Regions from separate parts of the Mycobacterium servetii genome, predicted to be linked through region 2. Evidence: predicted binding sites of a transcription regulator. Region 2 holds the regulator's gene; the other holds the start of a gene.
The links. The regulator LexA, encoded in region 2, represses DNA repair genes until DNA is damaged. The targets are predictions, from matches to a motif close to CGAACANNTGTTCG.
Positions count from the first base shown of each region.

Region 1: a site for LexA is predicted at 12,011-12,024, ahead of ruvC (crossover junction endodeoxyribonuclease RuvC). Genes of this name have one in related genera too.

Region 1 covers NZ_JBGEDP010000001.1:3,958,541-3,974,457, reverse strand. The annotation lists gene AB8998_RS18960 (IS1380 family transposase) at 1-273, opposite strand, end outside; partial or broken gene AB8998_RS18955 (MMPL family transporter) at 400-1,329, shown strand; gene thrS (threonine--tRNA ligase) at 1,792-3,846, shown strand; gene AB8998_RS18945 (ATP adenylyltransferase) at 3,839-4,414, shown strand; gene pgsA (phosphatidylinositol phosphate synthase) at 4,514-5,146, shown strand; gene AB8998_RS18935 (phosphatidylinositol mannoside acyltransferase) at 5,143-6,063, shown strand; gene AB8998_RS18930 (glycosyltransferase family 4 protein) at 6,063-7,187, shown strand; gene AB8998_RS18925 (NUDIX hydrolase) at 7,187-8,221, shown strand; gene pdxS (pyridoxal 5'-phosphate synthase lyase subunit PdxS) at 8,310-9,215, shown strand; gene tesB (acyl-CoA thioesterase II) at 9,226-10,065, shown strand; gene pdxT (pyridoxal 5'-phosphate synthase glutaminase subunit PdxT) at 10,062-10,658, shown strand; gene AB8998_RS18905 (YebC/PmpR family DNA-binding transcriptional regulator) at 10,886-11,638, shown strand; partial or broken gene AB8998_RS18900 (DUF4178 domain-containing protein) at 11,743-11,892, opposite strand; gene ruvC (crossover junction endodeoxyribonuclease RuvC) at 12,042-12,596, shown strand; gene ruvA (Holliday junction branch migration protein RuvA) at 12,593-13,189, shown strand; gene ruvB (Holliday junction branch migration DNA helicase RuvB) at 13,186-14,235, shown strand; gene AB8998_RS18880 (hypothetical protein) at 14,310-14,978, shown strand; gene car (carboxylic acid reductase) at 15,036-15,917, opposite strand, start outside.
Region 2 covers NZ_JBGEDP010000001.1:4,116,510-4,132,426, reverse strand. The annotation lists partial or broken gene AB8998_RS19810 (DUF349 domain-containing protein) at 1-76, opposite strand, end outside; partial or broken gene AB8998_RS19805 (DMT family transporter) at 351-1,252, shown strand; gene AB8998_RS19800 (DMT family transporter) at 1,334-2,266, shown strand; gene AB8998_RS19795 (DMT family transporter) at 2,480-3,448, shown strand; gene AB8998_RS19790 (class III extradiol ring-cleavage dioxygenase family protein) at 3,550-4,239, shown strand; gene miaA (tRNA (adenosine(37)-N6)-dimethylallyltransferase MiaA) at 4,248-5,177, shown strand; gene dapF (diaminopimelate epimerase) at 5,202-6,074, shown strand; gene hflX (GTPase HflX) at 6,121-7,533, shown strand; gene AB8998_RS19770 (acyl-CoA dehydrogenase family protein) at 7,620-8,789, shown strand; gene AB8998_RS19765 (sunset domain-containing protein) at 9,383-11,620, shown strand; gene lexA (transcriptional repressor LexA) at 11,638-12,312, opposite strand; gene AB8998_RS19755 (LysM peptidoglycan-binding domain-containing protein) at 12,638-13,132, shown strand; gene nrdR (transcriptional regulator NrdR) at 13,249-13,713, shown strand; gene AB8998_RS19745 (peroxynitrite isomerase) at 13,748-14,233, shown strand; gene AB8998_RS19740 (alpha/beta fold hydrolase) at 14,252-15,283, opposite strand; gene AB8998_RS19735 (proteasome assembly chaperone family protein) at 15,336-15,917, opposite strand, start outside.

The DNA of each region.
Region 1 (15,917 bases), 160 kb from region 2:
CGACGCCACCGCCTGAAACAACCGGTGCTGATCGCGCAGCACCGCGGTGCCGGCCAGGTTCTGCGCGCCGCCGGCGATCGATACCGCCACATCGCGCAACACCGCGCCTCGGTCGTGGGTGACTTCTGGGCGCGACAGCACCGACGACAAACCGCTGGTCAAACCCAGATTGTCGGCCAGCAACCGGGGTATCACGTTACCGGCGTGCCCGACCACGTCGTCGCCACGGACCTCAACTCGGACATTCTTCGACCAATCCGTAGTAGCCTGCATCTGACAGGTGCACTCCCATCCTGGATAACCGAGCCTCGAATACTCCGATTATCCTTGCGGCAGTGCACCTTTCACGTTAACGACACCCCTGAGCTCCACATTCGATGAAAAATCCAGGCCTATGCAATGCAGGCTCTGACGCTTACGCTGCAAAGCACGCTACATGCGCTTATTCCGCAGTTGGACTCCATGATCAATCCGATGGTTGACATGGCCCAAGCGTTCGATAATGCCAAAAATGACGACTTTTTCTTCCTGCCACCGGAATCTTTCCAGACCCACGATTTCAAGGTTGGTCTCGATTTTTTCGTGACGCGAGACGGTAAAGGCACTCGGATCATTATTTATCACAAGGGCGAGGCCATGAGCATGGCGGGAATTAAGCAGGTCGAGGCTGCGATGTCCGCCGCGAAGGAATCTCTTAAAGGCACGTCACTATCGAATGCCCGACTGTACATGTCAGGTGCCGCATCCAACTACCGAGACATCAAAGATTATTCGCGTAACGACGTCATGATCATGATGCTGGCAACGTTCAGTCTGGTATTCGCCATCCTTGTTGTCCTGACCCGCGCTTTGATCGGCGCCATTGTCGTACTCCTCACCGTGATTCTTTCATTTGGAGCCGCATATGGGCTGTCCTCATTTATCTGGGTGCAGCTACTCCATCAAGACATGTACTGGCTGACGCTGCCGATCGCGTTTATCGTTCTCGTGGCAGTCGGGTGTGACTACAACTTGCTGCTGCTTTCTCGGTATAGAGAGGAAATCCACGCCGGAGTGAAGACCGGAGTGATCCGGGCGATGGGAAGCGCTGGGAGCTCGGTGGTCACCGCGGGTGTCGTGTTTGCCATCACAATGCTGGCACTTCTATCCAGTGATGTCCTCAATGTCGGCCAGGCCGGCTCGACTATTTGCATCGGACTGCTGTTCGATATGTTGATCGTCCGGATATTCCTGGTCATGCCACTGGCGCGCCTTCTCGGCCGGTGGTTCTGGTGGCCCGAAAAGATTCCCCTTCGCCCCCGCGCCGGCATGACCCCGGCCGCCAAGTAGCCGGCTTGAGCGAACGCTCACCAGCCGAGGGGGAGGCAGGGTGTTCAACACCAACACCAACCTCAAACTCGAAGTTCTGCAAGGTCGTGGCAACTGGCGAGAGCAAGTGGGCCGGGATGTGTCAAGGTGGATGAGACTGTTCCGTACTCGTTCATACTCGGATTTGATGAGTGCTTCGGGGATTGATTGGTTGGTTGATCCAAGCGACGGTTCGGAAGTTTCGGTGGGGTGGGTCGGCGATGCCGGAACCGGGCGGGGTTGGCGCCATAGACGAAAATGGCGACGCTGGTCGTCATCGTGGTGGCAGTTGGCGGGGTCATCGTGATGCGGTGCAGCAGGCAGGGCTGTGCCCGGTGGGGCTTAGATTGTCACCCGCGTCTGGAAGCGCACTGCTGGGTTCCGCACGGCCCCGATAGCATGGCAGCGATCGTTACCGCACCCTAAGCTTGGAGAGCCGACCCGATGACCGCCCCCGCACACCAAACCCCGGTAGTCCCGATAAGGGTGCCCGCCGGGACCACCGCGGCCGCCGCCGTGCGGGACGCGGGGTTGCCCGGTCGCGGGGCGCCCGACGCGATCGTGGTGGTGCGCGACGCCGAGGGCAAGCTGCGGGACCTGAGCTGGGTGCCCGACGCCGACGCCGAGGTCACCCCGGTGGCAGCCGACACCGAGGAGGGGCGCAGCGTCCTGCGGCACTCGACCGCCCACGTGTTGGCCCAGGCCGTCCAGGACCTGTTCCCGCAGGCCAAACTGGGCGTCGGGCCGCCGATCACCGACGGCTTCTACTACGACTTCGCGGTGCCCGAGCCGTTCACCCCCGAGGACCTGGCGGCGCTGGAGAAGCGGATGCGCCAGATCATCAAGGACGGCCAGCTGTTCGACCGGCGGGTCTATGAATCCACCGACGCCGCGCGCGCCGAACTGGCCGGCGAACCCTTCAAACTCGAACTCGTCGACGACAAGTCCGGCGACCCCGAGGTCATGGAGGTCGGTGGCGACGAGCTCACCGCCTACGACAACCTCAATCCCCGTACACGGGAACGAGTCTGGGGTGACCTGTGCCGCGGACCACACATCCCGACCACCAGGCACATCCCGGCGTTCAAGCTGACCCGTAGCTCGGCCGCCTACTGGCGGGGCGACCAGAGAAACGCCAGCATGCAACGCATCTACGGCACCGCCTGGGAGTCCCAGGAGGCGCTCGACCGCCACCTCGAACTGATCGAGGAGGCCCAGCGCCGCGACCACCGCAAGCTGGGCGCCGAGCTGGACCTGTTCAGCTTCCCCGACGAGATCGGTTCCGGCCTGGCGGTTTTCCACCCGAAGGGCGGCATCGTGCGCCGCGAGCTGGAGGAGTACTCGCGGCGCAAGCACATCGAGGCCGGCTACGAGTTCGTCAACACCCCCCACATCACGAAGGCGCAGCTGTTCCACACCTCGGGGCACCTGGACTGGTACGCCGACGGCATGTACCCGCCGATGCACTTGGACGCCGAGTACAACGACGACGGGAGCGTGCGCAAGCCGGGCCAGGACTACTACCTCAAGCCGATGAACTGCCCGATGCACACGCTGATATTCGCCGCGCGCGGGCGTTCCTATCGCGAACTCCCTCTGCGGCTCTTCGAATTCGGCACCGTGTACCGCTACGAGAAGTCCGGCGTCGTGCACGGGCTGACCCGGGCGCGCGGGTTCACCATGGACGACTCGCACATCTTCTGCACCCGCGAGCAGCTGCACGACGAGCTGGCGTCGCTGCTGCGGTTCGTGCTCGAGTTGCTCGGCGACTACGGGCTGGAGGACTTCTACCTGGAGCTGTCCACCAAGGATTCCGAGAAGTTCGTCGGCTCCGACGAGATGTGGGAGCAGGCCACCGAGTCGCTGGCGCGGGTGGCGGCCGAGTCGGGCCTCGAGCTGGTGCCCGACCCCGGCGGTGCGGCGTTCTACGGACCGAAGATCTCGGTGCAGGCCCGCGACGCGCTGGGCCGCAGCTGGCAGATGTCCACCATCCAGGTGGACTTCAACTTTCCCGAGCGTTTCGAACTCGAGTACACCGCCCCCGACGGGACCCGCCGGCGTCCGGTGATGATCCACCGGGCGCTGTTCGGGTCGATCGAGCGGTTCTTCGGCATCCTCACCGAGCACTACGCCGGAGCGTTCCCGGCCTGGCTCGCGCCCGTCCAGGTGGTCGGGATCCCGGTGGCCGATGAGCACATCGCCTATCTGGAAGATGTTGCGGCGCAGCTGAAGTCGCGCGGGGTGCGCGTCGAGGTGGACGGTAGTGACGACCGGATGGCCAAGAAGATCGTCCATCACACCGCCCAGAAGGTGCCGTTCATGCTGCTCGCCGGGGACCGCGACGTGGAGGCCGGGGCGGTGAGCTTCCGCTTCGGCGACCGCAGCCAGATCAACGGCGTGGCGCGCGACAGCGCGGTCGATGCCATCCTGAGGTGGCTTGCTAATCGCGAGAATGCTTTCCCCACAGCGAAATTGGTGAAGGTGGCACCCGTTGAGTGACCCGGAGGATGACGTGGAACACGCCGACGAGGCCATCCTCGACACAGGTGTCGGCGAATGCGACCATCTGCAGCGGTTGTGGACGCCCTACCGGATGACCTACCTGGCCGAAGCGCCGCGCCAGCGCGACGACACCAAATCCGCGCAGCCGTTCACCGACATTCCCCGCCTCTCCGACGAGGAGGGCCTGGTGGTCGCGCGCGGCGAGCTGGTCTACGCCGTGCTCAACCTGTATCCCTACAACCCCGGGCATCTGATGGTGGTGCCGTATCGGCGGGTCTCCGAACTGGAGGACCTGACCGATCGCGAGAGCTCCGAGCTGATGGCGTTCACGCAGAAGGCGATTCGCGTCATCAAGAGCGTCTCGCAGCCGCACGGGTTCAACGTCGGTCTGAACCTGGGCACCTCGGCGGGCGGGTCGCTGGCCGAGCATCTGCACGTGCACGTCGTGCCCCGCTGGGGCGGCGACGCCAACTTCATCACCATCATCGGCGGCTCGAAGGTGATTCCGCAGCTGCTGCGCGACACGCGCCAGCTGCTGGCCGCGGAGTGGGGCAGACAGCCATGAGCCGTGAGGCATCAGCGGCGCACATGAGTCGCGGCGCGACGATGCAGATCGGAGCGATGAGGTGGGGGCACCTCCCGCTTGCGGGGGAGAGCGGCGCACATGAGTAAGGCGCCCTTCCTGTCGCGGGCGGCGTTCGCGCGGATCACGACTCCCGCCGCCCGGGCCATGTTGCGCCTCGGTTTCACGCCCGACGCCGTCACCATCCTGGGCGCCGTCGTGTCGGTGACGGCGGCGCTGACCCTGTTCCCGATGGGCAGGCTGTTCGTCGGCGCGGTGGTGATCTGGTTCTTCGTCATGTTCGACATGCTCGACGGGGCGATGGCCCGCCTGCGGGGCGGAGGCACCCGCTTCGGCGCGGTGCTGGACGCGACCTGCGACCGCGTCAGCGACGGCGCGGTGTTCGGCGGGCTGCTGTGGTGGGCGGCGTTCGGCCTGCACGACCGGCTCCTGGTGGCGGCCACGTTGATCTGCCTGGTCACCTCGCAGGTGATCTCCTACATCAAGGCCCGCGCCGAGGCCAGCGGGTTGCGCGGGGACGGTGGGCTCATCGAGCGCCCGGAGCGGCTGATCATCGTGCTGGCCGGCGCGGGCGTGTCGGACTTCCCGTTCGTCGCGTGGCCGCCCGCCCTTCCCGTCGCGATGTGGCTGCTGGCGGTGGCCAGCGTGCTCACCTGCGTCCAGCGGCTGCATACGGTGCGGACTTCTCCCGGTGCGACGGAGCACATGCCGTGATCCTGAATCCGGACCGCCTGACCGGCGCCGTCAGCGACTGGACGTATGCGACCGGTTGGCGCGCGGTGCGGGCGATGCCCGAATTCGCTGCCCGCGCCGTCTTCGACGCGGGGGCGCGCTACGCGGCCCGGCGCGGCGGCCCGGCGCAGTTGCGCAAGAACCTGGCCCGCGTCATCGGGGTGCGCCCGGCCGAGGTGCCCGACGCGCTGATGCGCGCGTCACTGGCCTCCTACGCGCGCTATTGGCGGGAGGCGTTCCGGCTGCCATCGATGGACCTGCGCGCGTTGGCCGGAGAACTCGACGCTGCATTCCGGGGCGCCGACAACCTGGACGCGGCGCTGACTGCGGGCCGCGGCGCGGTGTGCGCATTGCCGCACAGCGGGAACTGGGACATGGCCGGCGTGTGGTTCACGCAATCCCGTGACACCTTCACCACCGTCGCCGAACGCCTCGAACCCGAGTCGTTGTACCGGCGTTTCGTTCGCTATCGCGAGAGCCTCGGCTTCGAGGTGCTGCCGCTGTCCGGCGGCGAGCGGCCACCCTTCGAGGTGCTGTGCGACCGGCTGCGGGACAACCGGGTGGTCTGCCTGATGGCCGATCGCGACCTCACCCGCACCGGTGTCCACGTCGACTTCTTCGGCGAAGTCACCCGGATGCCGGCCGGACCGGCGAAGCTGGCGATCGCCACCGGGGCGGACCTGCTTCCGGTGCATTGCTGGTTCGACGGCGATGGTTGGGGCTTCTCTGTGCACCCGCCGCTGGATTGCACCGGTGGTGACGTCGGCGCGATCACCCAGGCGCTGGCCGATCAGTTCGCCACGAACATCGCCGCCCACCCCGAGGACTGGCACATGATGCAGCCGCTGTGGCTGGCCGACCTTTCGGAGGCCAGGCGGGCGCGTCTGAGGCAAGCCTGATGCGCATCGGGATGGTGTGCCCGTACTCGTTCGACGTGCCGGGCGGGGTGCAGTCGCACGTCCTGCAGCTGGCCGAGGTGATGCGCGCCCGCGGGCACGAGGTCAGCGTGCTCGCCCCGGCGTCCCCCGATGCGTCGCTGCCCGAGTACGTCGTGTCGGCCGGCAGGGCGATCCCGATCCCCTACAACGGCTCGGTGGCGCGGCTGCAGTTCAGCCCGGCGGTGCACGGCCGTGTCCGGCGCTGGCTGGCCGAGGGCGATTTCGACGTGCTGCACCTGCACGAACCCAACGCGCCCAGCCTGTCGATGTGGGCGCTGCGGGTGGCCGAGGGCCCGATCGTGGCGACGTTTCACACCTCGACGACCAAGTCGCTGACGCTGGCGGTGTTCCAGGGGGTGCTGCGGCCCTGGCACGAGAAGATCGTCGGGCGGATCGCGGTGTCCGACCTGGCCCGGCGCTGGCAGATGGAGGCGCTGGGCACCGACGCGGTGGAGATCCCCAACGGCGTCGACGTCGCCTCGTTCGCCTCGACGCCGCTGCTGGACGGGTACCCGCGGCCCGGCAAGACGGTGCTGTTTTTGGGCCGCTACGACGAGCCCCGCAAGGGCGTGTCGGTGCTGCTCGACGCCCTGCCGCGGGTGGTGGAGCGGTTCGCGGATGTGCAACTGCTGGTCGTCGGCCACGGCGACGAGCACGAACTGCGCGCCCGCGCGGGCGGGTTGGTGCGCCACATCCGTTTCTTGGGCCTGGTCGACGACGCGGCAAAGGCGTCGGCGATGCGCAGTGCCGACGTGTACTGCGCACCCAACATCGGCGGCGAGAGCTTCGGCATCGTGCTGGTGGAGGCGATGGCCGCGGGCACCGCGGTGGTGACCAGCGACCTGCACGCGTTCCGGCGCGTGCTGCGCGACGGCGAGTTGGGGCGCCTGGTGCCCGTCGGCGACCCCGACGCGCTGGCCGACGGGTTGATCGCGGTGCTGGGGGACGAGGAGCTGCGGCAACGCTATGTGGCGGCCGGTTCCGAGGCGGTCGAACGCTACGACTGGTCGGTGGTGGCCAGCCAGATCATGCGGGTGTACGAGACGGTCGCCGGGGCGGGCGTCAAGGTTCAGGTGGCCAGCTGATGACCTGGTTGATCGTCGCGACGGCGGTGCTCGTCCTGGTGCTGGCGGTGTCCGGCGCGTGGGCGTATCAGACGGCCAACCGGCTCGACCGGCTGAACGTGCGCTACGACCTGTCCTGGCAGGCGCTCGACGGCGCGCTGGCCCGGCGGGCCGTGGTCGCGCGCGCCGTGGCGATCGACGCCTATGGCGGGGCCACGGGGGCTCAGGGGGGCAGGCGGCTGGCCGCGCTGGCCGACGCCGCCGAGGGCGCGGCCCGATCCGAGCGGGAGAACGCGGAGAACGAGCTGTCCGCGGCGCTGGCGATGGTCGACCCCGCGTCGCTGCCGGCCGGGCTGATCGCCGAGCTGGCCGACGCCGAGGCCAGGGTGCTGCTGGCGCGCCGGTTCCACAACGACGCGGTGCGCGACACCCTCGCGCTGGCCGAGCGGCGACCGGTGCGCGCCTTGCGGCTCGGAGGAAGGGCGCCACTGCCGAGCTATTTCGAAATCGTCGAACGATCGCATGCGCTGGCGTACCGCGATCACGGAGTGCTCAACCACCGCACGTCGGCGCGGGTGGTGCTGCTCGACGAGACCGGCTCGGTGCTGCTGCTGTGCGGGTCGGACCCGGCGATCACCGACGGTCCCGCGCCCCGGTGGTGGTTCACCGTCGGCGGCAAGGTCGGGCCGGGGGAGCGGCTGGCCGAGGCCGCCGCGCGGGAGGTGGCCGAGGAGACGGGCCTACGGGTGGCCGCGGCCGACATGGTGGGGCCCGTGTGGCGGCGCGACGAGGTCTTCGAGTTCAACGGTTCGCTGATCGACAGCGAGGAGTTCTTCTTCGTGTGCCGGACCCGGCGCTTCGAACCCGACTGTACTGCCCGCACCGAGCTGGAGCGGCGCTACATCCACGGCCACCGCTGGTGCGATGCCGCCGGCATCGCCGAGCTGGTCGCCGCCGGCCAGACCGTGTACCCGCTGCAGTTGGCCGAGCTGCTCGCCGAGGCGGCGGTGGTGGCCGGCAGCGGGTCACCGGGCCCGCTGCAGACCATCCGCTGAATCCGGCGGCGGGAAAATCGCTGGTGGCCCCCCACTACACTGGACGGGTACCGGCACGTGACAACGATCGAGAACGATAGAGGTAGCGGTGGACAGCGTGGCGCAGAACGGCACCGGGCGCGGAACGGCCCGGGTCAAACGCGGCATGGCGGAGATGCTCAAGGGCGGCGTCATCATGGACGTCGTCACCCCGGAGCAGGCCCGCATCGCCGAGGGCGCCGGGGCGGTCGCGGTGATGGCGCTGGAGCGAGTGCCCGCCGACATCCGTGCCCAGGGTGGGGTGTCGCGCATGAGCGACCCCGACATGATCGAGGGCATCAAGGACGCGGTCACCATCCCGGTGATGGCCAAGGCGCGCATCGGGCACTTCGTGGAGGCGCAGATTCTGCAGAGCCTGGGCGTGGACTACGTCGACGAGTCCGAGGTGCTGACCCCCGCCGACTACACCCACCACATCGACAAGTGGAAGTTCACCGTGCCGTTCGTGTGCGGGGCGACCAACCTCGGTGAGGCGCTGCGGCGCATCGGCGAGGGCGCGGCGATGATCCGGTCCAAGGGCGAGGCCGGCACCGGCGACGTGTCCAACGCAACGACGCACATGCGCGCGATCAGCGGCGAGATCCGCCGGCTGACGTCGCTGTCCGAGGACGAATTATATGTCGCGGCAAAGGAATTGCAGGCGCCCTACGACCTGGTGGTCGAGGTGGCGCGGGCCGGCAAACTGCCGGTCACGCTGTTCACCGCCGGCGGCATCGCCACGCCGGCCGACGCGGCGATGATGATGCAGCTCGGCGCCGAGGGCGTGTTCGTGGGCTCGGGCATCTTCAAATCGGGCGACCCCGCGCAGCGGGCCGCCGCGATCGTCAAGGCCACGGCGTTTTACGACGACCCCGACGTGTTGGCCAAGGTGTCGCGCGGCCTGGGCGAGCCGATGGTCGGCATCAACGTGGAGCAGATCGCGGCACCGGAGCGGCTGGCGCAGCGCGGCTGGTAAGAACTTCTCCGTGTCGATCGAGCAGATTCTCGATCTCGAGCAGCTCGAGGTCAACATCTATCGCGGTGGCGTGTTCAGCCCCGACTCCGGGTATTTCCAACGGACGTTCGGCGGTCATGTGGCCGGCCAGTCGCTGGTGTCGGCGGTGCGCACCGTCGAACCCGGTCACCTGGTGCACTCGCTGCACGGCTACTTCATCCGTCCCGGTGACGCCACGGCGCCCACGGTGTTCATCGTCGAGCGGCTACGCGACGGCGGCTCGTTCTGCACCCGCCGCGTCAACGCCGTCCAGCACGGCGAGACCATCTTCTCGATGTCGGCGTCGTTCCAGACTGACCAGGACGGCATCAACCACCAGGACGTCATGCCGGAGGCGCCCGCACCGGACGACGACCTGCCGGGGCTCAGCTCGATGCGGGTCTTCGACGATGCCGGTTTCCGCCAGTTCGACGAGTGGGACATCCGCATCGTGCCTCAGGACCGCCTGAAGCGCTTGCCCGGCAAGGCCTCCCAGCAGCAGGTGTGGTTCCGCCACCGCGACCCGCTGCCCGACGACCCGGTGCTGCACATCTGCGCGCTGGCCTACATGAGCGACCTGACACTGCTGGGCTCGGCTCAGGTCACCCATCTCGACGAGCGCGAGCACCTGCAGGTGGCCTCGCTCGACCACGCGATGTGGTTCATGCGGGTGTTCCGTGCCGACGAGTGGCTCCTCTACGACCAGTCGTCCCCGTCGGCGTGCGGCGGCCGCTCGCTGTGCCAGGGCAAGATCTTCAACCAGCGCGGCGAGATGGTGGCCGCGGTCATGCAGGAGGGCCTGACCCGCTTCCCCCGCGGCTACCACCCGTGAGTCGACCGCGGATCGGGGTGCTGGCACTGCAGGGCGACACCCGCGAGCATCTGGCCGCGCTGCGCGAGGCCGGCGCCGACGCTATTCCGGTGCGCCGTCGCGGCGAACTCGAGGCGGTGAGCGGGCTGGTCATCCCGGGTGGGGAGTCCACCACCATGAGCCACCTGCTGCGCGAACTGGACCTGCTCGAGCCGCTGCGGGCGCGGCTGGCCGGCGGGTTGCCGGCCTACGGCGCGTGTGCGGGCATGATCCTGCTGGCCAGCGAGATCCTCGACGCGGGTGTCGGCGGGCGGGCGGCGCTGCCGTTGCGCGGGATCGACATGACGGTGCGGCGCAACGCCTTCGGGCGCCAGGTCGACTCGTTCGAGGGCGACATCGGGTTCGCGGGCCTGGACGATCCGGTGCGGGCGGTGTTCATCCGCGCGCCCTGGGTGGAGCGCACCGGCGACGGCGTGCAGGTACTGGCGCGCGCGGCGGGACATCCCGTCGCGGTGCGCCAGGGCCCGGTGCTGGCGACGGCGTTCCATCCGGAGATGACGGGCGACCGCCGCATCCACCGGCTGTTCGTCGACATCGTCAACGGCGTCGCCTGAGCCCCACGGCGTCACACCAGTGACATCGGCACCGCGAGACGGTGGCCACCGCGATCCGAAAACCGATAGCGCATGCGATATCGCTTTTGCGAACCGGCGCCGGCCTTCCTTTCTGTGACCGGTGGGTTCATTGAGGCGTCGGGGGAGTGGCCGCGCGATCGGCCCCGACCGCCCACGTAGACTCGTTGGGCGAACTTCGAAGAAGACAGAAGAGGTAGAGGACAGCGATGAGCGGCCATTCCAAGTGGGCCACCACCAAGCACCAGAAGGCCGTCAAAGATGCGCGCCGCGGCAAGGAGTTCGCCCGCCTGATCAAGAACATCGAGGTCGCCGCCCGTACCGGCGGTGGCGACCCGGCGGGCAACCCGACGCTCTACGACGCGATTCAGAAGGCCAAGAAGACCTCGGTGCCCAACGACAACATCGAGCGCGCCCGCAAGCGGGGAGCCGGCGAGGAGGCCGGGGGCGCCGACTGGCAAACCATCACCTACGAGGGCTACGCCCCCAACGGGGTGGCGGTGCTGATCGAGTGCCTCACCGACAACCGCAACCGCGCCGCCAGCGAGGTGCGGGTGGCGATGACGCGCAACGGCGGCACCATGGCCGACCCCGGGTCGGTGGCCTACCTGTTCGCCCGCAAGGGCGTGATCACCCTGGAGAAGAACGGCCTGACCGAGGACGACGTGCTGGCGGCCGTGCTCGAGGCGGGCGCCGAGGACGTCACCGACCTCGGCGACAGCTTCGAGATCCTCACCGAGCCGACCGACCTGGTCGCCGTGCGGACCGCGCTGCAGGACGCCGGCATCGACTATGACTCCGCCGACGCGGGCTTCCAGCCGTCGGTGACCGTGCCGCTGGACGCCGAGGGCGCCCGCAAGGTGATGAAACTCGTCGACGCGCTCGAGGACAGCGACGACGTGCAGGACGTCTGGACCAACGCCGACATCTCCGACGAGGTCCTGGCCCAGATCGAGGACTGACCCGCGTTTGGCGTTGCTGGTGGGGGGTAGTTAGTCGGCCTGCCCGACATGCTGGTCGAACCGCCCAATGAAGTCGTCAAGTTCCTCAAGGCTCAGCACGATCTCGGCTGGTCGCCACCTTCCAGCAAATGCTCCCACCAGACGAACGGATCCTCGCGGAACGCCACCGACCCGCGGACCACGTAGTCGACGCCGCCGTGGCTGACGATCGCGCCGGGGCCGAGTTGCCGCGGGCCGAACTGCGGCATCGCGTCGGAGAGAGCAAACGCGCCGCTTCAACGTAGCAGTATCTCGCCACGATGACATTCGAGGAGAACCGGGGCCGGCGCCGCGTGTCCTGCCCGCCGGTGTCGGCGCCGCCCGCTAGGGTATCGAACAGCTGTTCTACAGGCGGGAGCGGGCAATGCGGGTGATGGGCGTGGACCCCGGGCTGACCCGATGCGGGCTGTCGGTCGTCGAGAGCGGCCGCGGCCGCCGGGTTGTCGCGCTGGACGTCGACGTGGTGCGCACCCCAGCGCAGACGCCCGTGCCCGAACGGTTGCTGGCCATCAGCGACTCCGTCGAGCACTGGCTGGACACCCACCTCCCCGACGTGGTAGCCATCGAGCGGGTGTTCTCTCAGCACAACGTCTCCACAGTGATGGGCACCGCGCAGGCCGGCGGTGTCGTCGCGCTGGCGGCCGCCAAACGCGGCATCGACGTTCACTTCCACACGCCCAGCGAGGTCAAGGCCGCGGTCACCGGAAACGGGTCCGCCGACAAGGCGCAGGTCACCGCGATGGTCACCAGAATCCTTGCGCTGCAGGCCAAACCGACGCCCGCCGACGCCGCCGACGCGCTGGCCCTGGCGATCTGCCACTGCTGGCGGGCGCCGATGATCGCCCGGATGGCCGCCGCGCAGGAGAAGGCCGCCCAGCAGCGCCGCACGTTCGCCGCGAAGATCGAGGCGGCGCGGTGATCGCCTCGGTCCGCGGAGAGGTGCTCGACGTGGCGCTCGACCACGTCGTCATCGAGGCCGCCGGTGTGGGATACAAGCTGATGGCCACCCCGTCCACGCTGGCGTCGCTGCGCCGCGGCGCGGAGGCCCGGCTGGTCACCGCGATGATCGTGCGCGAGGACTCGATGACGTTGTACGGGTTCGCCGACGCCGACGCCCGCGACCTGTTCCTGACGCTGCTGGGGGTCTCCGGCGTCGGGCCGAAGATTGCCCTGGCTACCCTCGCGGTCTACGACGCGCCCGCGCTGCGCCAGGTGTTGCGCGACGGCGACGTCAGCGCCCTGACCCGGGTGCCGGGCATCGGCAAACGCGGTGCCGAGCGCATGGTGCTCGAGCTGCGCGACAAGGTCGGTGCCGGCGCCGCGGGCACGGCGGCCGGCGCCGCCCCCAACGGGCACGCGGTGCGCGGTCCCGTCGTGGAGGCCCTGGTCGGCCTGGGCTTCGCCGCCAAACAGGCCGAGGAGGCCACCGACAAGGTGCTGGCCGGGGACGCGGACGCGACGACGTCCAGCGCCCTGCGGGCCGCGCTCTCGCTGCTCGGGAAGTCGCGGTGACCGAAGACGATTACGCCGATCGCGAGCTGTCCCCGTCGCTGACCGTCGGCGAGGGCGACGTCGACGTCAGCCTGCGGCCCCGCTCCCTGCGGGAGTTCATCGGCCAGCCGCGGGTGCGTGAACAGCTGCAGCTGGTCATCGAGGGCGCCAAGAACCGCGGCGGCACCCCCGACCACATCCTGCTGTCGGGCCCGCCCGGGCTGGGCAAGACGTCGCTGGCCATGATCATCGCCGCCGAGCTGGGGTCGTCGCTGCGGGTGACGTCCGGGCCCGCCCTGGAACGCGCCGGCGACCTGGCCGCCATGCTGTCCAACCTCGTCGAGCACGACGTGCTGTTCATCGACGAGATCCACCGCATCGCCCGGCCGGCCGAGGAGATGCTGTATCTGGCGATGGAGGACTTCCGGGTCGACGTCGTCGTCGGGAAAGGCCCGGGGGCGACGTCGATCCCGCTGGAGGTGGCGCCGTTCACACTGGTCGGTGCGACCACCCGGTCCGGCGCGCTGACCGGCCCGCTGCGCGACCGATTCGGGTTCACCGCGCACATGGACTTCTACGAGCCGGCCGAGCTGGAGCGAGTGCTGAGCCGCTCGGCCGGGATCCTGGGCATCGAGCTGGGCGCGGAGGCCGGCGCGGAGATCGCGCGGCGCTCGCGCGGCACGCCGCGGATCGCCAACCGGCTGCTGCGCCGGGTCCGTGACTTCGCCGAGGTGCGCGCCGACGGCGTCATCACCCGCGACGTCGCCAAATCCGCCCTGGCGGTCTACGACGTCGACGAGCTGGGCCTGGATCGGCTGGACCGGGCGGTGCTGTCGGCGCTGACCCGCAACTTCGGCGGCGGCCCGGTCGGGGTGTCGACGCTGGCGGTGGCGGTCGGGGAGGAGGCCGCCACCGTCGAGGAGGTGTGCGAGCCGTTCCTGGTGCGCGCCGGCATGGTCGCGCGCACCCCGCGCGGCCGGGTGGCCACCGCGCTGGCCTGGACGCACCTGGGCATGACGCCGCCGGCGGGGGCTGCCGGGCTCGGCCAGCCCGGCCTGTTCGACTGAGACGCCGGTTACATCCGGACACGGTTCGGGTACCCGTAGATACCCGTTCAGCCCGTGTCTATCGAGGAGATGTCATGAAGAACGCAGAGCTGGACCACTCGGGCGGGCTGCGCATGCCGCGCTCGCGCGGCGCGGTCAGCGGATTGCTGCTGATCTGCCTGGGTGCGTGGGGCGCATTGATCCCGTTCGTCGGCCCCCACTTCGATTTCGCCTACACCCCCGACCAGGTGTGGGCCTGGACCTCGGCCCGGGGCTGGTTGGAAGTACTGCCGGGCGCCACCGCCGTCGTGGGCGGCCTGCTGGTGACGTTCTCCGGCAACCGGCTGAGCGCGATGCTGGGCGGCTGGCTGGCGGTGCTGGCCGGCGCCTGGTTCATCCTCGGCGAGGAGGTCGCCCCGATCCTGCGGATCGGGTCCCCCGGCGATCCGGTTGCGGCCACCGACCGCAAGCGGGCCGTCCTCGAGATCTCCTACTTCTCCGGGCTGGGCGCGCTGATCGTCTTCGTCGGCGCGGTCGTCCTGGCGCTGACGACGGTCCGACTGGCCCGCGACGTGCCACCCGTGGCGGCGGCCGCGGCGGCGCAACCCGAAGCGCCGATGCCGGCCTACGAGCCGTACGCGGCCCCCTACGCGCAGCCAGCGGCCGAGGAGGTCTCACCGGATGCTACGACCAGGGCGCGCCACGAAGGCGATCGCAAATCCGCGCGGGGCTGGCGCCGCCAGCGCGCGGGCACCGGCGCCTGACCCGATAGCGAAAGCGCCCGGCCCTTCCGGGGGCCGGGCGCTTTCGCTGTGCCGTCGTTACAGCAGTCCGAGCAACTGCAGGTCGGTGGCGTACTTGACGATGACCGGCGCCGAGACGTGGGGGATGTCCTTGTCCGGGCCGATCTTGGCCTCCTGCACCGCGGCGCGGAAGCGGTCGGTCGGTGCCAGCGATCCGCGCAGCGGCTTCTCGGGCTTGCCGTAGTTGTGCAGCAGCGGCAGCAGCGAGTACTGGCGCTGCTTCTCCGGCAGGCCCCGCAGCGCGGTCTCGAAGCGCTGCAACCACTCCGCGTAGTCCCCGACCCGGTGGATCCGGTATCCCGCCTCGATCAGCCAGTCGACGTACTCGTCGAGCCCGATGCCGTCGTCGTACGGGTTCATCACGTGATACGTCTGGAAGGCGTCCCCGTTGGTCAGGGCCTGCGCGCCCAGCGTCGAGATGGCCGCGGCGATGAACTCGACGGGCAGGCCGTCGTAGTGCGCGCGCTGCCGGTTGCCCTCGGCGTCCAGCTCGTAGAACGATCCGGGCGCGATCCCGGTGGCGACCACGCTCAGCATCAGCCGGGTGAACATGTCCGGCAGGTTGAGCTGGCCCGCATAGGTGGTGTCGGCCAGGATCATGTCGCACCGGAACACCGCGGCCGGCAGGCCGCACAGGTCGTGCGCCTCACGCAGCAGCACCTCGCCGGCCCACTTGCTGTTGCCGTAGCCGTTGGCGTAGTTCTCGTTGATCGCCCGCGTCGCGCTGACCTGCCGGATGTCGGCGTCCTCGACGAACTTGCCGAGCTCGATCTGGTCGCCCACGCCGATCGTCGACACGTAGGTGTAGGGCTTCAGCTTGGTGGTCAACGCGATCCGGATCAGCTCGGCGGTGCCCAGCGCGTTGGGACCGAACAGCTCGCTGTAGGGCAGCACGTGGTT
Region 2 (15,917 bases):
GCCCGGAAGCCGGCCCGGTGTCCGGCGCCGGCGCCGGTTCGGTCGAATCGTTGCTGCGGGGCTCGTCAGCCGTCATACGTTCGCCACCACCCTCATGCAACCCTTCCGCGTGGGATCTGTCCCGCGCATCTGCCGCGCGTAGCGGCGCCGTCCGGCCGGAAAGCCGGTGCCGCCGCCGGCGGGCGGCCCATCACCAGCTGCTCCTCAACCGTTCCCACAGTATTCAAACAGCTTGCCGGGCCGCATGCCGCCACCTTCCCGTCACCGCCCGGACACCGAGATTGTGCAACAGTAAAGAGATACGAAGGTATCTGCTCATGTCCCCTCACGACACGACGGAGAAATCGTTCATGGCGAAGGTGGATCTCGCCGCCCTGCTTGCGCTGAGTGCGGCGCTGTGCGTGGCGATCGGCGATGTACTGCAACAACGGGCGACGCACCGGCTCATCGACCGATCGGTCGGTCACCTGGAATTGTTCGCGGCGCTGCTGCGCAACCAGCGGTGGCGCTGGGGTGCGCTGCTGCTCGTGGTGAGCATCGCGTTGCAGGCTGCGGCGCTGGACGAGGGTTCGGTGCTGCTGGTGCAGGCGCTGCTGGTGCTGTCGCTGTTGTTCGCGCTGCCGGTGAGTGCGCGGCTGGCCGACCGCAGCGTGACCGGACGGGAGTGGCTCTGGGCCGCGTTGCTGACCGCCGCGGTGGTGGTGATCGTCACCGTCGGCAACCCGCGGGCCGGCCACTCGAACGGATCGTGGCGGACCTGGGCCGCGGTGGCGGCGGTGCTGGGGCCGCTGCTGGCCGGGTGCCTCGTGGTCGCCCGGATCCGCGGCGGCGCGGTGGCCGCGGTGCTCTACGCCCTCGTGTCGGGTTCGCTGTGGGGGATCTTCGCGGTGCTCACCAAGGGCGTCGTCCACCGGATCGACGAAGGCGGGTGGGCGCTGGTGCGGACACCCGGGGTTACGCCTGGGTGTTGCTCGCGCTGGGCGGGTTCGCGTGGGAGCAGTCCGCGTTCCGGGCCGGCGCCCTCACCGCGTCGATGCCCACCCTGGAGGTGTCGCAGCCGGTGGTGGCGGCATCGCTGGGTGTCGTCGTCCTCGGCGAGACGCTGAACACCGGCCCGGCCGGGATGGTCGCCCTGGTGGTGGCCGCGCTGGTGATGACTGCCGCCACCTTCGAGCTGGCGCGCATCGATGCGGTTGCCACGCACAAGAAGGTCGAGCGCAAGCTTCGCGGCCGGGCGCGCCAGCCCGCGTAGCCGCCGGGCGGCCCCGCGCGCAGGTAACCTCGTGCCGGGTCGTGCGCGGCACGGGGGCCGCGCGTCGGTGAGGAGGTCGCCATCGAAAAGGTGGACATCGCGGCGTTGCTGGCGCTGATCGCCGCGCTGATATCCGGTGTCGGTGACGTGGTCAGGCAGCGCTCCGCGCAGGAGATCACCGACCAGCAGGTCGGCCACGTGGAGTTGCTGCGCATGTCGTTGCGCGACGCCAAGTGGTGGCTGGGGGGAACGGCGGCCGTGGCGAGCTTCGCCCTGCAGGCGGTGGCCCTGGGCCTGGGCTCGGTGGTGTTGGTGCAGGCCTTGCAGGTGACGGCGCTGCTGTTCGCGCTGCCGGTCTATGCGTGGCTGACCAAACAGGGGCTGACCCGCGGGGAATGGGTGTGGGCGTTCCTGCTGGCCGGCGCGGTGGCGGTGTTCGTCTCGGTCGGCGAACCCGCCGCCGGCTATCAGCGCGGGTCGCTGCATTCGTGGGCTGTGGTGGCGCTGGTGCTCGGCCCGGCGATGGTGTTGTGCGTGCTGGGCGCGCGGGTGTTCAGCGGGCCGGTGGCCGCGGTGCTGCTCGCGCTGGTCTCGGCGTCCTCATGGGCGCTGTTCTCGGTGCTCACCAAGGCGATCGTCGACACGCTGCACAGCGGCCCGGGGACCGTGCTGCGCACCCCGGAGCTCTACGGGTGGGTGCTGGTCGCGGCGCTGGGCACGGTGTTCCAGCAGTCGTCGTTTCGGGCCAGTTCGCTCACCGCGTCGTTGCCGACGATGACGGTGGCCGAACCGCTGGTGGCGTCGGTGCTGGGCATCACCGTGCTGGGCGAGACCCTCACGGCCGACGGGCCGGAGATGATCGCCCTGGTGGCCGCGGCGGTGGTCGTGGTGATCGCGACGGCGGCCCTGGCCCGCGGTGAGGCCGTCTCCATGAACGCCGAAGTCGCCGAGAGTGGCCCGGCACCGGCGGCCGGCGGCTCGGCCGCCGTGGTCCCCTCGGGCGCCGAGGCATAGCGGGCGGCGGGCGCCCAGAACTCACGGCCGGGGTACAGCTGCGGCACAGCTTGGTGCTGTAGGTGTGGAGCATTACCCCGGCCGGCGGTCACCTCCGCGCAACGTCACACAGTCAACGTCACACAGTCGTAGGTGAACCGATGCCGAACAGTTGGTGTATTTGCCGTCGGCCGGGGAACACTGGTGGGAACGGGTTGAGGTGAGGGGTCGTCTATGTCGAAAGTCGATGTCGCGGCGTTGCTGGCGTTGTGCGCGGCGATGGCGTCCGCCGTCGGCGACGTGATCAGGCAACGCTCCGCGCAGGAGATCACCGACAAGCAGGTCGGTCACCTGGAGCTGTTCCGCATGTCGTTGAAGGACACCCGGTGGTGGCTGGGCGGTCTTGCGGCGATCCTCAACTACAGCCTGCAGGCCGGTGCCCTGGCGTGGGGCTCCGTGGTGCTGGTGACGGCGTTGCAGGTCACGGCGTTGCTCTTCGCACTGCCGATCTACGCCCGTCTGACCGACCGCCGGGTGACCCGCTGGGAGTGGCTGTGGGCGGCGATCCTGGCCGGCGCCCTGGCGGTGGTCATCATCGTCGGCGACCCCGCGGCGGGCCGGCAGCGCGCCTCGACCGCGACGTGGATCATCGTCGGTGTCGTGATGCTCCCCCTGCTCGTGGGGTGCGTGCTGGCCGCGCGGGCCCGGTCCGGTGGCCCGTTCGCGGCCGTGTTGCTCGCCCTGGTGGCGGGTTCGTCGCTGGCGCTGTTCGCGGTGCTGACCAAGGGGATCGTGGAGATCAGCGAGCACAGCCTGGTCGGCGTGTTGACCGCCCCGGAGTTCGTGCCGTGGATTCTGGCCGCCCTGGCCGGGATGATCTTCCAGCAGTCGGCGTTCCGGGCCGGCGCGCTGACCGCGTCGATGCCGGCGATGACCGTGGCCAAGCCCGTGGTGGCCGCGACGCTCGGGGTGTTCGTGCTGGGCGAGACGCTGAACACTGACGGCCCGAAGGCGATGGTGCTGATCGCGGCGGTGTCGGTGGTGATCATCGCGACGGTGGCGCTGGCGCGGGGCGAGGCCGCCACCATGGTCGCCCAGACCGGCCGGGACAGGGTCGGCGAAATCCCGCGGCCTCGGCTGGGCGCGGGCGAGAGTGCCGACCCTTCCGGGCACCCGATTGCCGTGGCGGACGGCCAGGCCTGACGCTCGCCCGCCGCCGGACCGGCGAAGGATCACCGGAGGCTCGCGAGGCCGCGGGCGCGCAGACGTGCGGCCCGAGGTGGCCGAGAGGTTAGTTTGGTGGCGTGTTGAGCGCGATCGCCATCGTTCCGTCCGCCCCGGTGCTCGTTCCCGAACTGGCCGGAGGGGCCGCCGCCGAGCTGTGCGACCTGGCCGCGGGCGTGTTGGCCGCGGCCGCGTTGTTGCCGCCCCGCTGGGTCGTCATCGGCACGGGTGGCCGCGATGACGTGCTGGGTCCCGAGGGTGTCGGCACGTTCGCGGGGTTCGGGGCCGACGTGCGCGTCCGGCTGTGCCCCGGCGACGACGGCGGCGCGCCCGCCGATTTTCCGCTGTGCGCGCTCATGGCCGGCTGGGTGCGGGGCCGCGCGCGGCCCGACGCCCGCGCGCGAGTGCACGTCTACCGCGGCGACCACGGGTCGGACACCGCGGCGGCCCTGGGCCGGCAACTGCGCGCCGAGATCGACGGGACGCCCGATCCGGTCGGTGTGCTGGTGGTGGCCGACGGCGCGAACACCCTGACCCCGGCGGCCCCCGGCGGCCACCACCCGGGCGACGCCGCCGCCCAACTGGCCCTCGACGACGCGCTGGCCACCGGCGACGTCACCGCCCTGACCCGGCTGCCGCCGCCGATCCTGGGGCGGGTCGCGTTCGGGGTGCTGGCCGGTCTGGCCGGGCCGGGGCCGCGCGCGGCCAAGGAGCTCTACCGGGGCGCGCCGTTCGGGGTGGGGTACTTCGTCGGCGCCTGGCAGCCGTGAATCCGGTGCTGCGACCGCTGGCGATCATCGGTCCGACCGGCACGGGAAAATCGCAGCTGGCGCTCGATGTCGCCGAGCGGCTCGCCGACACGGCCGGCGCCGAGGTCGTCAACGCCGATGCCATGCAGCTCTACCGCGGCATGGACATCGGCACCGCGAAGGTGCCCGTCGAGCAGCGTCGCGGCATTCCCCATCACCAGCTCGACGTCCTCGACGTCACGCAGACCGCGACCGTCGCCCGCTACCAACGAGCCGCCGCCGCCGACGTCGAGGCGATCGCGGCCCGCGGTGCGATACCGCTCATCGTGGGCGGGTCGATGCTCTACGTCCAGTCGCTGCTGGACGACTGGTCGTTTCCGGCCACCGATCCGGAGGTGCGGGCGCGTTGGGAACGACGCCTCGCCGAGGTCGGGGCGGGTGGGCTGCACGCCGAGCTGGCCCGCCGGGACCCGGCCGCGGCCGCGGCGATCCTGCCCACCGACGGCAGACGCACGGTGCGGGCGCTGGAGGTCGTCGAACTCACCGGTAAGCCGTTCGCCGCGTCGGCGCCGCGCGTCGGCACTCCGCGCTGGGGCGCAGTCATCATCGGATTGGACTGTGACACGGCGATTCTCGACGAAAGGTTGGCGCGCCGCACCGACGCGATGTTCGACCGGGGCCTGGTCGAGGAGGTGCGCACCCTGCTGCGCGCCGGCCTGCGCGACGGGGTGACCGCGTCACGCGCGTTGGGCTACGCCCAGGTGCTCGCGGCACTCGGCGCCGGTGGGGGAGCAGCGGAGCTGCGGGATGCCCGGGAGCAGACGTTCATGGGGACCCGGCGCTACGTGCGACGGCAGCGGTCGTGGTTCCGCCGGGACCACCGGGTGCGGTGGCTCGATGCCACCGCGGGTGCCGGCCTCGTCGACGCCGCGTTGCGGGCGTGGCGGCAAGTACCCTGAACAGGTGATCTCAGGGCGGCGCAGATGATCTTCGCCAAGGGCCACGGCACCGAGAACGACTTCGTGCTGCTGCCCGACGTGGATGCTGCGCTGACGCTGACCCCTACCGGGGTGGCCGCGTTGTGCGACCGGCGCCGCGGGGTGGGCGCCGACGGGGTGCTGCGGATCACCACCGCCGGCGCCGCGCTGGCGGCCGGTGTTCTGGGGCGGCTACCCGACGGTGTCGCCACCGACGACTGGTACATGGACTACCGCAACGCCGATGGGTCGATCGCCGAGATGTGCGGCAACGGGGTGCGGGTGTTCGCCCACTACCTGCGGGCCGGCGGCTTGGAATCCCGCGACGAGTTCGTTGTCGGGTCGCTGGCCGGCGCCCGCCTGGTCACGTTGCACCATGCGGATGCGGCCCGGGCCGACGTCAGCGTCGACATGGGCAAAGTCAATCGGATCGGCACCGGGGAGGCCGTCGTCGGCGGTCGGCGGTTCGCCGGGTTGGCGGTCGACGTCGGCAACCCGCATCTGGCCTGCGTGGATCGGCGGCTGAGCGCCGACGGACTGGCGGCCCTCGACGTGGCCGCGCCGGTCGGCTTCGACCACGCCCAGTTCCCGCAGGGCGTCAACGTCGAGGTGCTCACCGCCCCGGTGGGTGGGCTGGTGTGGATGCGGGTACATGAGCGTGGTGTGGGGGAAACCCGGTCGTGCGGCACCGGGACGGTCGCCGCCGCGGTTGCCGCGCTGGCCGATGCCGGCGCCGACACCGGGACCCTCACCGTGCGGGTACCGGGCGGTGACGTCACCGTCACGGTCACCGACGCCACCAGCCACCTGCGCGGGCCGTCGGTCTTGGTCGCCCGCGGCGAAGTCGGCGGGGAATGGTGGAGCGCGCAGCAGTGTTAAATCGGATGCATCACGCCGATCCGGCGTGCGCTATTGCAGATTGCCTATGACACAACCCGAATTTCCTCATCAGGACCCCAGCGTCGGCGAACTCGCCCTCGAAGACCGGTCGGCGCTGCGCCGGGTCGCCGGGCTGTCGACCGAGCTGGCCGACGTCTCCGAGGTCGAATATCGCCGGCTGCGACTGGAACGGGTGGTGCTGGTCGGCGTGTGGACCGAAGGCAGCGCCGCCGAAAACCAGGCGAGCATGGCCGAACTGGCGGCGCTGGCCGAAACCGCCGGCTCCCAGGTGCTCGAAGGGCTCATCCAGCGCCGCGACAAGCCCGACCCGGCGACCTACATCGGCTCCGGCAAGGCGGCCGAGTTGCGCGCGGTGGTCCTGGCGACCGGCGCCGACACCGTCATCTGTGACGGGGAGTTGTCCCCGGCGCAGCTGACCGCGCTGGAAAAGGCCGTGAAAGTCAAGGTCATCGACCGCACCGCGCTGATCCTCGACATCTTCGCCCAGCACGCCACCAGCCGGGAGGGCAAGGCGCAGGTGTCGCTGGCCCAGATGGAGTACATGCTGCCGCGGCTGCGCGGCTGGGGTGAGTCGATGTCGCGGCAGGCCGGTGGCCGCGCCGGCGGCAGCGGGGGCGGTGTGGGTCTGCGCGGTCCCGGTGAGACCAAGATCGAGACCGACCGCCGCCGCATCCGCGAACGCATGGCCCGGCTGCGCCGCGAGATCAAGGACATGAAGCAGGTCCGCGACACCCAGCGCAGCCGGCGCCTGCACAGCGACATGCCCTCGATCGCCATCGTCGGGTACACCAACGCGGGCAAGTCCAGCCTGCTCAACGCGCTCACCGGGGCGGGCGTGCTGGTGCAGGACGCCCTGTTCGCCACCCTGGAACCCACCACCCGGCGCGCGGAACTGCCCGACGGCCGGCCGTTCGTGCTCACCGACACCGTGGGCTTCGTCCGGCACCTGCCGACCCAGCTGATCGAGGCGTTCCGCTCCACGCTGGAGGAGGTCGTCGACGCCGACCTGCTGGTGCACGTCGTCGACGGCTCCGACGCCACCGCGCTGGCCCAGATCGACGCGGTCCGCCAGGTGATCTCCGAAGTGATCGCCGACCACGACGGAAATCCGCCGCCGGAGTTGCTGGTGGTCAACAAGGTCGACGCCGCCAGCGACCTGGCCCTGGCCAAACTCCGGCACGCCCTGCCCGGCGCGGTGTTCGTGTCCGCGCGCACCGGTGACGGCATCGACGCGCTGCGGCGGCGGATGGCCGAGCTTGTCGCGCCCACCGACACCGCCGTGGACGTGGTGATTCCCTACCACCGCGGTGACCTGGTGTCGCGACTGTATTCCGACGGCCGGGTTCAGCACGAGGAGCACAACGGCGACGGCACCCGGATCAAGGCGAGGGTTCCGGTGGCGCTGGCCGCCAGCCTGCGGGAATTCGCCGCCCGGTAAACAGCCACCGCCCGCCGACCAACCGGGTGGTTGGTATATGTTGGGCGGCAGAGTTCCCGTCCGCCGGAGGTCTTCCCATGAGTTCAGTGAGTTCAGCGAGTAGCGCCATCAAATACGAACGCACGCTGTTCGAGCCCGAGCACGAATTGTTCCGCGAGTCCTACCGGGCGTTTCTCGAGCGCCACGTCGCGCCCCACCACGAGGAGTGGGAGAAGGCCAAGATTGTCGACCGCGGGGTCTGGCTCGAGGCCGGCAAGCAGGGCTTTCTGGGGATGGCGGTGCCCGAGGAGTACGGCGGTGGCGGCAACCCCGACTTTCGCTACAACACCATCATCACCGAGGAGACCGCCGCCGGGCGCTTCAACGGGATCGGCTTCGGGCTGCACAACGACATCGTCGCGCCCTACCTGCTGGCGCTGGGCACCGAGGAGCAGAAGCAGCGCTGGCTGCCCAAGTTCTGCAGCGGGGAACTGATCACCGCGATCGCGATGACCGAGCCGGGCACCGGCAGCGACCTGCAGGGCATCAAGACCCGCGCGGTCAAGCAGGGTGACCACTACGTGCTCAACGGGTCAAAGACGTTCATCACCAACGGGATCAACTCCGACCTGGTGATCGTCGTCGCGCAGACGGATCCGGACAAAGGCGCGCAAGGCTTTTCGCTGCTCGTGGTGGAGCGCGGCATGGAGGGCTTCGAACGGGGTCGCCACCTGGACAAGATCGGCCTGGACGCGCAGGACACGGCCGAGCTGTCGTTCACCGACGTCAAGGTGCCGGCCGAGAACCTGCTCGGCGAGGAGGGCATGGGCTTCATCTATCTCATGCAGAACCTGCCGCAGGAACGCATCTCGATCGCCGTGATGGCGGCCGCGGCGATGGAACAGGTACTCGAACAGACGCTGCAATACACCAAGGAGCGGAAGGCTTTCGGCAAGCCGATCGGCAGTTTCCAGAACAGTCGATTCGTCCTGGCCGAGCTGGCGACCGAGGCGACCGTGGTGCGCATGATGGTCGACGAGTTCCTGCGGCTGCACCTGGACAAGAAGCTCACGGCCGAACAGGCCGCAATGGCCAAGTGGTATGCCACCGAGAAGCAGGTGCATCTGATCGACCGCTGCCTGCAATTGCACGGCGGCTACGGCTACATGCGCGAATACCCCGTTGCGCGAGCCTATCTCGATGCCCGGGTGCAGACCATCTACGGTGGCACCACCGAGATCATGAAGGAGATCATCGGTCGCGGGCTCGGGGTTTAGCCGGATCTCCTTCGCGTACAACGCGAACTCGTCGACGTCGGCGAAGTTGCTGACGCGTAGCGGGTTTGGTTCTCCTCTTTCGCGGGCGCCGGAGTGCATCGGGGGCGAATGAATTGAAACTCGCGCGATCGGCAATGGTCGGTCCGGTGTCGGCCCGCTCATGGCCTGACGTACCGTCGACGCATGCATTTGGCAGGTGGCGACGGCGTGATCGCACATCGTCAACCCGGCGACCACGGGGCCGGTGAGCGCTCGAACGGGTGCGCGGGCATCGACGTCACGGGGAGCGGCCGGGGGCCGGCGGCGGCCCCGCGGTGCGTCAGCGCGATCCGAACGCCGCGCGCGCGGCTGCACGGTTCGTTGCGACCCGCGCCCGGTTCGGCATCATTTGCACATCGATGCGGTATCCATTTTTGTAATATCCCTAAATTCAGTTCGCATTTCTCGTCGATTGGAGCAATGTTGTGCGAGCCCGGCGAAAATGCGGACCGTTACGGGGGTAAGGCCCGTCGGTGGGGTGACCCTCCGTTCGCAGGGCCGCGGGTTATGGGCATGGCCGCAGATCGGCGCACACCCGTGGACTGGAGGGCTTGGTGAACAGGCGGAGAGGTCACATGCGAAAGCTGGTCGGGCGTGCACTGGTCGGCTTGGTGACCACAGCGCTGGCCGCGGTACTGCTGGCTCCCACAGGGGCCGCGAGCCCGATCGGCGACGCCGAGGCGGCCATGATGGCCGCATGGGAGAAGGCCGGGGGCGATACGTCACCGCTGGGCGCGCGCAAGGGTGACGTCTACCCCGTCGGCGACGGCTTCGCCCTGGATTTCGACGGCGGCAAGATGTTCTACACCCCGGCGACCGGCGCCCGGTACGTCTACGGGCCGATCCTGGACAAATACGAGTCGCTGGGCGGTCCGGCCGGCAGCGACCTGGGTTTCCCGACGATCAACGAGGTGCCCGGGCTTTCGGGGCCGGACAGCCGTGTGAGCACCTTCTCGGCCAGCGACCACCCGGTGATCTTCTGGACGCCCGACCACGGCGCGTTCGTCGTGCGCGGCGCGATGAACGCCGCATGGGACAAGTTGGGCAGCTCCGGTGGCGTCCTCGGGGTGCCGGTCGGCGACGAGACATACGACGGCGAACTCGCCTCGCAGAAGTTCAGCGGCGGCCAGGTCTCCTGGAACCGGGACACCAAGGAGTTCACGACCGAGCCGGCGGTCTTGGCCGACCAGTTGAAGGGCCTGCAGGTGCCGATCGACCCCACCGCGGCCATCAACATGGCCTGGCGCGCGGCCGGGGGGGTCAACGGTCCGCTGGGCGCCAAGCAAGGCGGGCAGTACCCCATCGGTGGTGACGGGATCGCCCAGAACTTCGCCGGCGGGAAGGTGTACTTCAGCCCGGCGACCGGTGCGAACGCCGTCGACAGCGATATCCTGGCCAAGTACGAGTCCCTGGGCGGCCCGGTGGGCAGCGACCTGGGATTCCCCGTCGCCAACGAGTCCGACGGGGGCATACCGTCGAGCCGGATCTGCACGTTCTCCGCGGCCGACAAACCGGTGATCTTCTGGACCGCCGACCACGGCGCGTTCGTGGTGCGCGGGGCCATGAAGGCCGCCTGGGACAAGCTGCGCGGCGCAGGCGGAAAGCTGGGAGCGCCGGTCGGGGATCAGGCCGTGGACGGCGACGTGGTCTCGCAGAAATTCGCCGGCGGCACGATCTCGTGGAACCGCGCGAAGAACACGTTCACCACCGACCCCTCGAATCTGGCGCCGCTGCTGGGCGGGCTGCAGATATCGGGGCAGAACCAGCCGAGTGCCGTGGCGATGCCGCCCCACGCCAAGAAGCCGGCCTGGCAGCAATGGTGGTGGCTGGGAGGCGGTGCCGCGGCGCTGGTGCTGCTTGCGTCGCTGGTGCTGGTGGGGGTCCGCGTGCACCGCGGTCGCGCCGGTCGCGACGCCACCGCAGGTGCCGCCGAGCACGACGGGGGCGCCGGGCACGGCCCGGCCGACGGGCTCTGGGGCCGCGACGGCGAGGCGGCCACCGAGCACTTCGGGCGCGATGACCTGCACGCCTCCGAGGAGCACGCGGCGGATGCCGAGGCCGCGCACCAGGTCAGCTGGGGGCACGGGACCGGGGTCGCGCTCGCGGGCGAGGAGGTTGCGCATCGCGGGCACTACGGCGGCGAAGCGTCGCCCGGCCCGGGAGAGGATGCGGACGACTTCGAGAGCGTGTTCGGCGGGGAGGAAAATCCCGACGTGGTGGACACCGACTCCATCCCCGTCGTCACCGAAGCCGACTTGGCGGAAGCCGGCTACTCGGAGTTCGACGAGGAAGGGAGCTATCTCGACGTGGCGGAGGCCGGTTACGCCGAGTTCGCCCCGGAGCAAGTCCCCGAGGACGAAAGTGCCGAGCGAGGCGATTACCCGGCGCCGGTGCCGGCCGACGAATATCGCGAGGCGGCGGAGCCCGCCCGGCCGGGTGACGGCCATGCCGAAGCCGCCTTCGACGGGTCTGCCGCCGACACCGGCGCCGTCGAGGCCGTCTCGCCCGTCGCGGAGGCGCGACCGGGGCGGCACGCGGCCGTGGACACCGACGAGACCTCGCCGTTGGCCGCGCACGCCGCCGGCGCGGGCCCGAGCGCGTCGGGGCGCCCGACGATTCACCTACCGCTGGACGACCCCTATCAGATGCCCGACGGGTACCCGATCAAGGCGAGCGCCCGCTTCGGCCTGTACTACACCCCCGACAGCGCCCTCTACCAGGACACGCTCGCCGAGATCTGGATGTCGAGCGAACAGGTCGCGCAGGCCAACGGGTTCATCAAAGCCGACTAGACATCCGCCGGGTACGGCTAAACCTTGCGGATCACGGTGACGACCTTGCCCAGCACGGTCGCGTCATTGCCTGGAATGGGATCGAACGCGGGATTGTGGGGCATCAGCCACACCTGACCGCCGGCGCGCTTGAACGTCTTGACCGTGGCCTCGCCGTCGAGCATCGCGGCGACGATGTCGCCGTTCTCGGCGACGTGCTGCTGCCGCACGACCACCCAGTCGCCGTCGCAGATCGCCGCCTCGACCATCGAGTCGCCGACGACCTTGAGCAAAAAGAGCGTCCCCTCGCCGACCAGCTCGCGGGGTAGCGGGAAGACGTCTTCGACGGCCTCCTCGGCGAGGATGGGTCCGCCTGCCGCGATCCGCCCGAGCACCGGGACGAAGGTGGGTTCGGGCAGCGCGTCCGAGCCGGCCACCTCGGTGGCCGGCGCCGCGGGCATGGCCTCGTCGGCGCCGCGGACGTCGACGGCGCGCGGACGGTTCGGGTCGCGGCGCAGGTATCCCTTGCGCTCCAGGGTGCGCAACTGATGGGCGACCGAGGAGGTCGACGTCAGCCCGACGGCGTCGCCGATCTCGCGGATGCTCGGGGGATAGCCGCGGCTGGTGACCGACGCGCGGATGACATTCAGGATGGTGCGCTGCCGCTCGGTCAGCGATGCATCACCGGCGGAGGTGTCGTTGCTGTCGCTCATGGCAATAAATGTAACCGCTCGGGGCCCGATAATCAAACATGTGTTCGACTGGCGTGTCTACGGCTCCCCGCGGCCCGGGCGGGCGCCCGTCCGGCCGTCGAGAGCGGCCGAATAACAAAGGTGTAACTCCCCGGCCGATCGGGTATTTCAGCGGCATGTCCCAGGTGATAGATGACCGCGGCGCCGTTCGTCCGCCGGGTCGTTGTCGGTGGGGTGGTCTAGCGTTTGGCTCGTGCGACACGCTTCGCTCAAATGTTCGGAAATCGAACACACGAGCGATACTGTCGAACACACGAGCGAGGATCGGTTGACCGGAGGAACGCAGATGACAATCATTCAGACAGTCTCGCCGCGGTCCGGCGGCGTTCGGCGCCCGATCAACGGGCCGGTCCCGGAGCCTCGCCGGGGGCGGGTCCGGACGCCCGGATCGCGCGGACCCGCCCCGTGCGGGCCGGCGGGCGCCCCGCCGCGGTACCGCGGTACCGGGGTCGCGATGTCCGCCGCGCCCCACCGCAGGCGTTCCGTCACGTGGGCGAAGACGGCGGCCCTGGCCGTGGGCGCCGGGCTGATCACCCTGTGGCTCGGGCTCATCGCCGACGTCGGGCAGGCGGTCAACGGCGGCTCGCCGGATTCGGCGGCCCCCGTGCCCGACAGGCTGGCCGTCGTGCGGGTCGAACCGGGGGAATCGCTGCAGGATGTCGCCCACCGCGTCGCGCCCGACGCGCCGGTTCGACAGGTGGCCGAGCGCATCCGCGCACTCAACGACCTGCACTCCCCGACGCTGGCTGCGGGTCAGCCCCTGATCGCGCCGGTGGGCTGACCGCGACATCGCATGGCGGCGGGACCGCCGTACGGCCACGGTCGCCGCGCCCGGCGGCGCGCACGGGTACGCTCGGAGTGTCCTGCGAGGTCGGTGAGTGCGGCGAAGGAGCGGTCATGCACTGTCCGTTCTGCCGTCACCCGGACTCTCGGGTGATCGATTCGCGGGAAACCGACGAGGGCCAGGCCATTCGCCGCCGCCGGTCCTGCCCCGAGTGCGGACGACGCTTCACCACGGTCGAGACCGCGGTGCTGGCCGTGGTCAAACGCAGCGGCGTCACCGAGCCCTTCAGCAGGGAGAAGCTGATCAGCGGGGTCCGCCGGGCGTGCCAGGGCCGCCAGGTCGACGACGATGCGCTGAACCTGCTGGCCCAGCAGGTGGAAGACACCGTGCGCGCGGCGGGCTCACCGGAGGTTCCCAGTCACGAGGTCGGACTGGCGGTGCTGGGACCGCTGCGCGACCTCGACGAGGTGGCCTACCTGCGGTTCGCGTCGGTCTACCGGTCCTTCGAGTCCGCGGACGATTTCGAGCGCGAGATAGAACTGCTGCGGGCGCACCGCACGGTGCCGACCTCGGGCTGACGGGCCGCCCCGGGCCCGGCACTAGGCTGGTGCAATGGCCGCTGAATTGCATCCCGATCTGGAGGCGCTCGCGCCACTGCTCGGTACCTGGGCGGGACGCGGCGCCGGGGAGTACCCGACGATCGAGCCCTTCGACTACTTCGAGGAGGTCGCGTTCTCCCACGTCGGGAAACCGTTTCTGGCCTACGCCCAAAAGACCAGGGCGGTGGCCGACGGGAGGCCGTTGCACGCCGAGACGGGCTATCTGCGGGTGCCGCAGCCGGGCAACCTGGAGCTGGTCCTGGCGCATCCGACCGGTGTCGCGGAGATCGAGGTGGGCACCTTTTCGGCCGCCGGCGGCGTCATCGAGCTCGACTTGTCCACCACCTCGGTCGGGCTGACGCCGACCGCGAAAGAGGTTTCCGCGCTTGGCCGTTCGTTACGCATCGAAGGCGACGAGCTCTCGTACTCGCTGCGCATGGGCGCCGTCGGCCAGCCCTTGCAGCATCATCTGGCCGCGGTGCTGCACCGGCAGCACTAGAACTTCGGGGCCCCGGCCTCAGGTGGCGCTGCGCTCGTCGTTGCCCATGGCGTTGAGCACGGCGACGCGGGTGTCGGCCGGACCGGTGACCGCCTTCTCGCCGCCGCCGGAGCGGAGCAACTGGCGGAGGGCGACCTGGTCGTATTCGCCTGGTTCGGTGGTGTCGATGAAACGCTGCACGACGTCGATGAAGCGGGCCGGGTCGTCGTGGAACGGGAAGTGTCCGGAACCTTCGAAGATCTCGAGTCGCGAGCCCGGCATCGCCGCGTGCGCCATCCGCGCATGGCGGACGGGGACGACCACATCTTTGGTGCCCCAGATGATCTGCACCGGAATGGCTTCGGTCAGATAGCACCGGTCCAGCATGGTCACGATCTGGCCGCGCCAGTCCACCACCGCGCGCAGGGTCCGGCTGAACGCCGCCGAGGCCGTCGGCTCCGGGAGGTCGTCGAGGATGCGCAACACGTTGGGCAGGTCGCGGCCCAGGCCGGTGCTCCCGAACGCCGCGCCCAGCACGCGGCCGACGACCTGGACCGCCGGCAGCACCAGGGGCAGCCGCAGCAGCGCGAGGGCTTCGCTGCCCATCGGCAACGAGGCCCACCGCAGGACGAGGTTGACGTCCTTGGTGACACCGCCGGCGGCGACCAGGATGAGGCGCTCGACCAGATGCGGGAACTGGTAAGCGAATTGCATGGCGACCCCGCCGCCGAGCGAGTGGCCGACGATGGTCACCCGCTCGATGTCGAGCACACTGAGCAGATCGCGCATCCCGTTGGCGTACGCGGCGATCGAGTAGTCGGCGCGCGGTTTGTCGGACTGCCCGTGGCCCAGCAGGTCGGGGGCGATGACGGTGAACCGCTGAGCGAGCTTGGCCTGCACGGTCTTCCACGTGGTGGAGTTGTCGCCGATGCCGTGGACGAGCAGGACCGCCGGCCCCGAGCCGGCGATCCGATAGGCCCGCCGGTACCCGTGGATGGTGCGGAACTCCAGCCTGGGTGCCGTCACTTCCCGCACCGGGCGAAGATTGCTCTTGCGCTGCCGCTCGGTCATCTTCACCCTTGTCGTCTGGCCGCGGAGGCACTTCGCTGCACTCGGACGGCGCTCAGGCCGAGTCGTCGTCGTTGTGCTTCTTCTCGGCCTGCTGGGCCAGGAACCGCTCGAACTCGGCGCCGATCTCCTCGCCGCTGGGCAACTCCTCGTCACGAGCCAGTAACGATCTGTTCTCCTGCGCGTCGATGAAGGCATCGTACTGGCGCTCGAGCGCGGCTACCACTTGAGCCACTTCGGCGCTGGCCTGGACCTGCTCGTCGATCTTGGCCCGGATCTCGCCCGCCGCTTCCGACAGCGCCGACAGCGGTAGCTCCAGCGACCCGCTCTTGGCGACCTGCTCGAGCAGCGCCTGGGCGGCGGCGGGGTAGTCGGTCTGCGTCAGATAGTGCGGCACGTGCACGGTGAACCCGACCACCTCGTGACCATGCTGGGCCATCCGGTACTCGAGCAGATTGGACGCGCTGCCCGGGACCTGGATCTCGGCGATCCACGGCTGGAAGTCGGCGATCAGCTCTCCGTTGTTGGAATGCGCGGTCAGCGTGATCGGGCGGGTGTGCGGGACCGCCATGGGGACGGTGCCCAGTCCGATGGTCCGCCGCACACCCAACCGTTCGGCGAGCAGGCGCACCGCGGT